DNA from 2 places in the Streptomyces sp. NPDC055239 genome. Region 2 is predicted to be linked to the other one. Evidence: predicted binding sites of a transcription regulator. Region 2 holds the regulator's gene; the other holds the start of a gene.

Region 1 (3,755 bases), on a different contig from region 2:
TACCAGCACCACGCGTACCAGTTGTCCGGCACGTGCTCGCGGTAGAGGGTGCGCTCGCCGTTGAGCCGTGCGGTGGCCTCGGCCTGGGTGTTGCCGACGGCGGCGACCGAGGGCGCCTGGCCCTTGTAGATGTCCCAGCTCGCGTTCAGCCAGGCGTCGGTGAACGTCTGCCCGGCCCGCCACTTCTCCCAGAACTTCTTTCCGTAGTCCGGGCTGTCGATGCTGACGCTCTCGAACCCGAAGATCATGCGGAAGCCGATGTTGGGCCCGGCCCAGGTGCGGATCGGGGAGTGCCCGCCGAGCACCCTGAGAGAGTTGCAGGTGGACCAGAAGACGTAGTTCGCCTTCTCGTTGCCCAGCGCCATCCGGTTGGACACCGCGTCACTGCGGCCGTCCCAGACCGCGCCCAGTGGCGCGAAGAAGACGCCGTTGCCGTCCATACCGCCGTGGCCCGAGTGGTACACGGCGACCACCGCGTCCATCCCGTACCGGTCCTGCCAGTTGTCGTACGTCTCCTCGTACGCCCATACCTGCGCCCCGGCGTCCGCGAACCAGAAGTTGCGGTCGTAGAACTGCTGGAGGTACGCCAGCCACCCGGTGGCGTCCTCGTGGGTGTGGAAGAGAGTGTTCTGGTTGACGAACTTCTGGATGCTGAAGGCTCCCCACCAGCCGAACGTCGAGTCGCGTGGAGTGGCGGCCCCCGGCTTCGCCCCTTCCAGCGGGGACGGACCGCGGTCCGAGTAGTTCATGCGCATGGCCAAACCCCCTGAGTGATCTCCTCGTTCCGTGCGCGAGGGGGCCTCAAAGTGTCACCGCCCGACTGCCTTGCCCAGTTGCCATTCCGGCCATAGCTACTGCGCACCTGGGCTCTCGTCGCGCCTCGGACGCCTCAGTGACCGCCACCCGTGGGCCGGTCTTCACGTGCTCCGGGCCGGGGTGTGATCGGATGGGCGCACGGATGTTCCGGAACGCATCACGGAACCGCACTGAAGGGATCTACATCGTGGCTACCACGCGCTCCGCGCACACGGTCTGGGAAGGCAACCTGCTGGAGGGCTCCGGCACCGTCACCTTCGACTCCTCCGGGATCGGGGAGCAGGCCGTGTCCTGGCCGTCCCGCGCCGAGCAGGCCAACGGCAAGACCAGCCCGGAGGAGCTCATCGCCGCCGCGCACTCCAGCTGCTTCTCCATGGCCTTCTCCAACGGCCTCGCCCAGGCCGGCACCCCGCCGACCCGCCTGGTCACGTCCGCCGACGTGACGTTCCAGCCGGGTACCGGCATCACCGGCATCCACCTCACCGTCGAGGGCACGGTGCCGGGCATCGACGAGGCCGCGTTCACCGCCGCCGCCGAGGACGCCAAGAAGAACTGCCCCGTGAGCCAGGCGCTGACGGGCACGACCATCACGCTGACGGCGAAGCTGGCCTGACGCGGTTCGGACCGTGCCGCCGTCCCTTCTGGGGGCGGCGGCACAGCCATATGCGGCATTGACAATATGCCGCTCAAGTTTTGTGATGGAGGTCGAAGTACGTCGGTCAACGGGCTCGCGGTGGAAGGGGACTGGACATGGCACGTGCAGTCGGGATCGACCTCGGTACGACGAACTCGGTGGTGGCCGTCCTGGAGGGCGGTGATCCCACGGTCGTGGCCAACGCGGAGGGAGCGCGCACCACACCCTCGGTCATCGCCTTCGCGAAGAACGGCGACGTCCTCGTCGGAGAGGTCGCCAAGCGGCAGGCGGTCACCAATGTGGAGCGCACCGCACGCTCCGTCAAGCGCTATATGGGCGACGGCAGTTGGCGTTTCCCTGAGGACGGGTCCGTGGACGGTACCCGGTACACCGCCCAGGAGCTCTCCGCCCGCGTCCTGCAGAAGCTCAAGCGAGACGCGGAGTCCTATCTGGGCGAGGACGTCACGGACGCGGTCGTCACCGTCCCCGCGTACTTCGACGACACACAGCGCCAGGCCACCAAGGAAGCCGGCGAGATCGCGGGCCTGAAGGTGCTCCGCATCATCAACGAACCGACGGCCGCGGCCCTCGCGTACGGCCTCGACAAGGGCGACGACCAGACGGTCCTCGTCTTCGACCTGGGCGGCGGCACCTTCGACGTCTCGCTCCTGGAGATGGGCGACGGCGTCATCGAGGTGAAGGCCACCAACGGCGACACGCAGCTGGGCGGCGACGACTGGGACCAGCGCATCGTCGAGCACCTGGTGCGCCAGTTCAAGAACGGGCACGGGGTGGACCTCGGCAAGGACAAGATGGCGCTGCAACGCCTGCGCGAGGCCGCCGAGAAGGCGAAGATCGAGCTGTCGTCGTCGAGCGAGACGGACATCAACCTGCCGTACGTCACCGCGTCGGCGGAAGGCCCGCTGCACCTGGCGGAGAAGCTGACCCGCGCTCAGTTCCAGGAGCTGACGGCGGACTTGCTGGAGCGCTGTCGCGGCCCCTTCCACCAGGCGGTGAAGGACGCGGGCGTGAAGCTCTCGGCCGTCGACCACGTGATCCTGGTGGGTGGCTCGACGCGGATGCCCGCGGTGACCGGCCTGGTCAAGGAACTCACCGGGAGCGAGCCGCACAAGGGGGTCAACCCCGACGAGGTGGTGGCGCTCGGCGCGGCGCTCCAGGCGGGTGTGATCAGGGGTGACGTGAAGGACGTACTACTCCTGGACGTGACGCCGCTGTCTCTCGGGATCGAGACCAAGGGCGGCATCATGACCAAGCTCATCGAACGCAACACGACCATTCCCACCCGGCGTTCGGAGACCTTCTCGACAGCAGAGGACAACCAGCCGTCGGTCGGCATCCAGGTCTTCCAGGGCGAGCGGGAGATAGCCGCGTACAACAAGAAGCTGGGCGTCTTCGACCTCACCGGGCTGCCCCCTGCTCCCCGCGGCGTCCCCAAGATCGAGGTCACCTTCGACATCGACGCCAACGGCATCATGCACGTCTCCGCGAAGGACGAGGCGACCGGGCGCGAGCAGCGCATGACGGTGACGGGCGGTTCCGCGCTGCCCAAGGACGACATCAACCGCATGGTGCGGGAGGCGGAAGAGCACGCGGAGGAGGACCGCAAGCGGCGCGAGGCCGCGGAGACCCGCAACCAGGCGGAGCAGCTCGTCTACCAGACGGAGCGGTTCCTCCAGGAGAACGAGGAGCGGATCCCCGCGGAGACCAGGACCGAAGTGGAGTCCGCGGCCACGGAGTTGAAGGCCCTCCTGAAGGACAAGGCCGACGACACGGCGGCGCTGCGCGTGGCTGCGGAGAAACTGGCGACCGTCAGCCAGCGGATGGGCCAGGCGATGTACGCGGCTTCCGGCGAGGGCGCCCAGCAGGAACAGGGGGCCCCGGGCGCCTCTGCCGAGGAGGGCGTGGTGGACGCCGAGATCGTGGACGACGAGAAGCCGGGGGATCAGGGCAAGGAGAAGGGTTCCCAGGGCTAGCCCCCGCCCCGGCAGCGGCGGGGGATCAACCCTGGGAGCTCACGACCCCGTCTTCTCCCAGCCCCGCCGCTCCGGACGAGGCCCGACCCTGCTCGGGTCCTTGCTCCGGTAGACCACGTACGGCCGGAACAGGTACTGCACCGGCGCGCTGAACATGTGCACGAGCCGCGTGAACGGAATCAGCGCGAACAGCGCCATCCCGACCACCGCGTGGATCTGGTACAGGACCGGGACCCCCGCCATCATTCCCGTGTCCGGCTGGAGGGTGAACAGGCTGCGCGCCCAAGGGGCGATGGACTCACGGTAGTTGT
Region 2 (3,755 bases):
AGGCCGCGCTGCACGTGCGATTCGGCGGCGCAGCAGTGATGCGCAAGCAGTTGCTGCACCTGATCCGCATGGCCGAACTGCCCCATGTCACCATCCAGGTGCTGCCGTTCACGGCTGAGGGCCTTTCCGCCTTCAGCACCCCGTTCCTGCTGGTCGGCTCCCACGGGGCCGCGCTGAAGACCGTCCTCGTCGAGACTCCGGCATCCTCGCTCTACGTGCACGAGAGCGAGGCGGTGGACAAGTACACGGCACGGTTCGCCCGACTCTCCGCGACAGCCCTGCCGCCTCTGGACGCGAAAGTATCCGCGTCCGCCCACGATTCACGCGACTCCCTGAGCCTGATCCAGCACCTGCTCTACAGCCTTCAGGAGATCTGACATGACCCAACTCGACTGGCAGAAGTCGTCATTCAGCGAGGACCAAGCGAACTGCCTCTACATAGCCACCGCCCCCGACGGAACGATCCACCTCCGCGAGAGCGACACCCCGGACACCACCCTGACGACCACCGCCACCCCCCTCGCCGCTCTCCTCGAATCCCTCTCCCGAGAGGCCGCCGGACCGCGGTGAAGGGCCTCGACGGCCTAGGCGTCGTCGACGCCCGCCCAGCCCCGCAGCAACGCCTCCCGCTCCGCGCCCCGGGGTGAGCCGCCCTCCCGGGCCCGGCCCCACTCCGCCATCGCCGCCAGCGTCGTGCGCAGGGTCGCCTCGCCCTCCGTCATACGGGACAGGAGCGTCAGCGACAGGTCGTACTCCGCCCGGGAGTAACCCGTCGCCGCTGCCACGTACGCCGTCAGTTCCGTCCGCTCGGCGGAGTCCGGGCGCGTGAGGCGGACCGTCATCGCCGGGGCGTCGTCCGAGCCGCCCAGGCCCACCGTCAGGGCCATGTCCACCAACGTGCCCACCTGCCGCTTCAGCGACTTCACGGGGGCGTCCTCGACCGTCAGGGCACGCACCTCGTCCCAGGGGTAGAGCGCCGACTGCCTGTCGCCGAGGGCCACGACGGCCTCCGGCGTCAACCGCACCCCCGCCGCGAGGCCCGACGGCTTCGCGCCCACGTACACATCGCCCTCGGCGATCCAGAAAAGGCCCACCATGGCCATGGCCCCCGCCCCCACTCTCTCCGGCAATCACGTCACGAACACGTAGGGGCCGGGAGGTTGTCGCCTCCCGGCCCCTACGAACACACTACTAAGAGCTACTGCTCCGACGATCTCTTCGGGCGCCACACCACCAGCGCGCTCGCCTGCTGCACGTCCTGGTACGGCACCAAGTCCCGTCGGTACGACGCGTGGACCGCCGCCTCGCGCTGCTGCATCGCCGCGGCGGCGCCCTCCACGGCGCTCGCGAGCTCGACCACCCTCGCCTGCAGCGCCGCGACCTGGTTCTCCAGCTCGATGATGCGCTTGATGCCGGCGAGGTTGATGCCCTCTTCCTGCGACAACTGCTGCACGGTGCGCAGCAGTTCGATGTCGCGGGCGGAGTAGCGTCGGCCGCGGCCCGCGGTGCGGTCCGGGGAGACCAGGCCCAGGCGGTCGTACTGGCGCAGGGTCTGCGGGTGGAGGCCGCTCAGCTGGGCGGCCACCGAGATGACGTAGACCGGCGTCTCGTCGGTCAGTTGGTAAGGATTTCGACGACGGCCGTCCATCTCATGCTCCCTTCGCGGCCTGGAACAGTTCTGCCCGCGGATCGACGTCCGCAGTCGCCTTGCGGTAGGACTCCAGGGCTTCCTTCGCCTGGTCGCTCAGTGACGTCGGGACCGAGACCTCCACCGTCACCAGCAGATCGCCCCGCGAACCGTCCTTGCGGACCGCGCCCTTGCCCCGCGCACGCATCGTACGACCGTTGGGGGTGCCCGGAGGGAGCTTCAGGGTGACCGGCGGGCCGCCCAGGGTGGGGACCTTCACCTCGCCGCCGAGGGCCGCCTCCGTGAACGTCACCGGCACCGTCACCGTCAGGTTGTCGCCCTTGCGGCCGAAGACCTTGTGGGAGTCGACGTGCACGACCACGTACAGGTCGCCCGCCGGGCCGCCCCGCTCACCGGGACCGCCCTTGCCGCGCAGGCGGATGCGCTGGCCGTCGCTGACACCCGCGGGGATACGCACCTGCATCGTGCGCGACGACTTCGCCCGGCCCGAGCCCTTGCAGACCTCGCACGGGTCCTGGGCGATGAGCCCACGTCCCTTGCAGTCCACGCAGGGGTCGGTGAGGGAGAAACCGCCGCCGCCGCCCCGCGTGACCTGGCCCGTGCCGACGCATGTCGGGCACACGCGCGGTGTGCCGTTCTTGTCGCCGGTGCCGGAACAGGCCTTGCAGGCGGCCTGCGACGACATCCGCAGCGGGACCGTGGCCCCGTCCACCGCCTCCGTGAAGCTCAGCGTGACCTCGGACTCGATGTCCTGGCCGCGCCGGGGCTGCGTACGCGTGCCCGCGCCGCCCGCGCCCGTGCCGCCCCGGTTGAACAGGCCCCCGAAGACGTCACCCAGACCGCCACCGAAGCCGCCCGCACCGCCGGCACCGCCCGCTCCACCGCCACCCGGGGCGCCGCCTCCGAAGAGGTCGCCCAGGTCGAAGTTGAAGGAGCCTCCGGTGCCGCCGCCGGGACCGGCCCGGAAGCCGCCGTTGCCGAAGAGAGCACGCGCTTCGTCGTACTCCTTGCGCTTCTTGGGGTCCCCGAGGACGTCGTTCGCCTCGGAGATCTCCTTGAAGCGCTCCTCGGCCTTCACGTTGCCCGTGTTGGCGTCCGGGTGGTTCTCGCGGGCGAGTTTCCGGTACGCCTTCTTGATCTCGGCTTCGGTGGCGTCCTTGGGGACGCCGAGGACCTTGTAGTAGTCCTTCTCGATGAAGTCCTTGGTGCTCATCCCCGACGTCCCTCCTCTCGCTTCACAACAACTCCGATACGTCAGCCCTCGTCCGGGCCGCCACCGGTCTCCTTGTCCTCCGCCGCATCGGCGGAGTCAGTGGAAGCAGCGGCCTCGGTCTCACCCTTGACCGTCTGCGCACCCGGCTGCGGCTCGGCCACGGCCACCCGCGCGGGGCGGATGGTGCGCTCCCCGATGCGGTACCCGGGCTGCAGGATCGCGACGCACGTCGTCTCGGTGACGTCGGGTGCGTACGAGTGCATCAGGGCCTCGTGGATCGTCGGGTCGAAGGGCTCGCCCTCCTTGCCGAACTGCTGGAGGCCCATCTTGGCGACGACCGTCTCGAGGGCCTCCGCCACCGACTTGAACCCGCCGACGAGCTCGCCGTGCTCACGGGCACGGCCGATGTCGTCGAGGCTCGGCAGGAGCTCGCCCAGGAGGTTCGCCGCGGCGATCTCCTTGACCGTCACCTTGTCCCGCTCCACGCGGCGGCGGTAGTTCTGATACTCCGCCTGCAGCCGCTGGAGGTCCGCCGTGCGCTCGCCGAGCGCCGTACGCACCTGGTCGAGCTGCGCGATCAGGCCCACGTCCTGAGCGGACTGACCCGTCGTACTGCTTGCTGTGTCCCCGGCCGGGGCCGCCGGGCCCTCCTCGGTGGAGGGCTCGGCGGCCAGCGACGCGGCGTCATCGGGGGTGGCGCCGGAGGGGACGTCAGGCTTCTCGGTGTGGTCACCGAAGCCCGGAGTCTCCTCGGTCATGCGGCGCCGCCCTTCGCGTCGTTCGGCTTCTCGTCGTCGACGATCTCGGCGTCGACCACGTCGTCGTCCTTGTCCTTGGACATGTTCGGGGCCTCGGCGCCCTCGGCACCCGGGGCAGCGCCCTCGGCACCGGCGG

The links. The regulator HspR, encoded in region 2, represses chaperone genes until heat shock. The targets are predictions, from matches to a motif close to TTGAGNNNNNNNNNCTCAA.
Region 1: dnaK (molecular chaperone DnaK) is a predicted target of HspR. The motif match lies at 1,488-1,506, and genes of this name have one in related genera.

Annotation. Positions count from the first base shown of each region.
Region 1 covers NZ_JBSGRD010000003.1:327,437-331,191, reverse strand. Annotated here, with positions in the region: gene ACWFRJ_RS12405 (DUF6345 domain-containing protein) at 1-755, opposite strand, end outside; gene ACWFRJ_RS12400 (OsmC family peroxiredoxin) at 1,004-1,429, shown strand; gene dnaK (molecular chaperone DnaK) at 1,567-3,444, shown strand; gene narI (respiratory nitrate reductase subunit gamma) at 3,484-3,755, opposite strand, start outside.
Region 2 covers NZ_JBSGRD010000010.1:131,497-135,251, reverse strand. Annotated here, with positions in the region: gene ACWFRJ_RS28900 (helix-turn-helix domain-containing protein) at 1-377, shown strand, start outside; gene ACWFRJ_RS28895 (DUF397 domain-containing protein) at 379-570, shown strand; gene ACWFRJ_RS28890 (hypothetical protein) at 585-1,103, opposite strand; gene ACWFRJ_RS28885 (heat shock protein transcriptional repressor HspR) at 1,199-1,648, opposite strand; gene dnaJ (molecular chaperone DnaJ) at 1,650-2,861, opposite strand; gene grpE (nucleotide exchange factor GrpE) at 2,903-3,619, opposite strand; gene dnaK (molecular chaperone DnaK) at 3,616-3,755, opposite strand, start outside.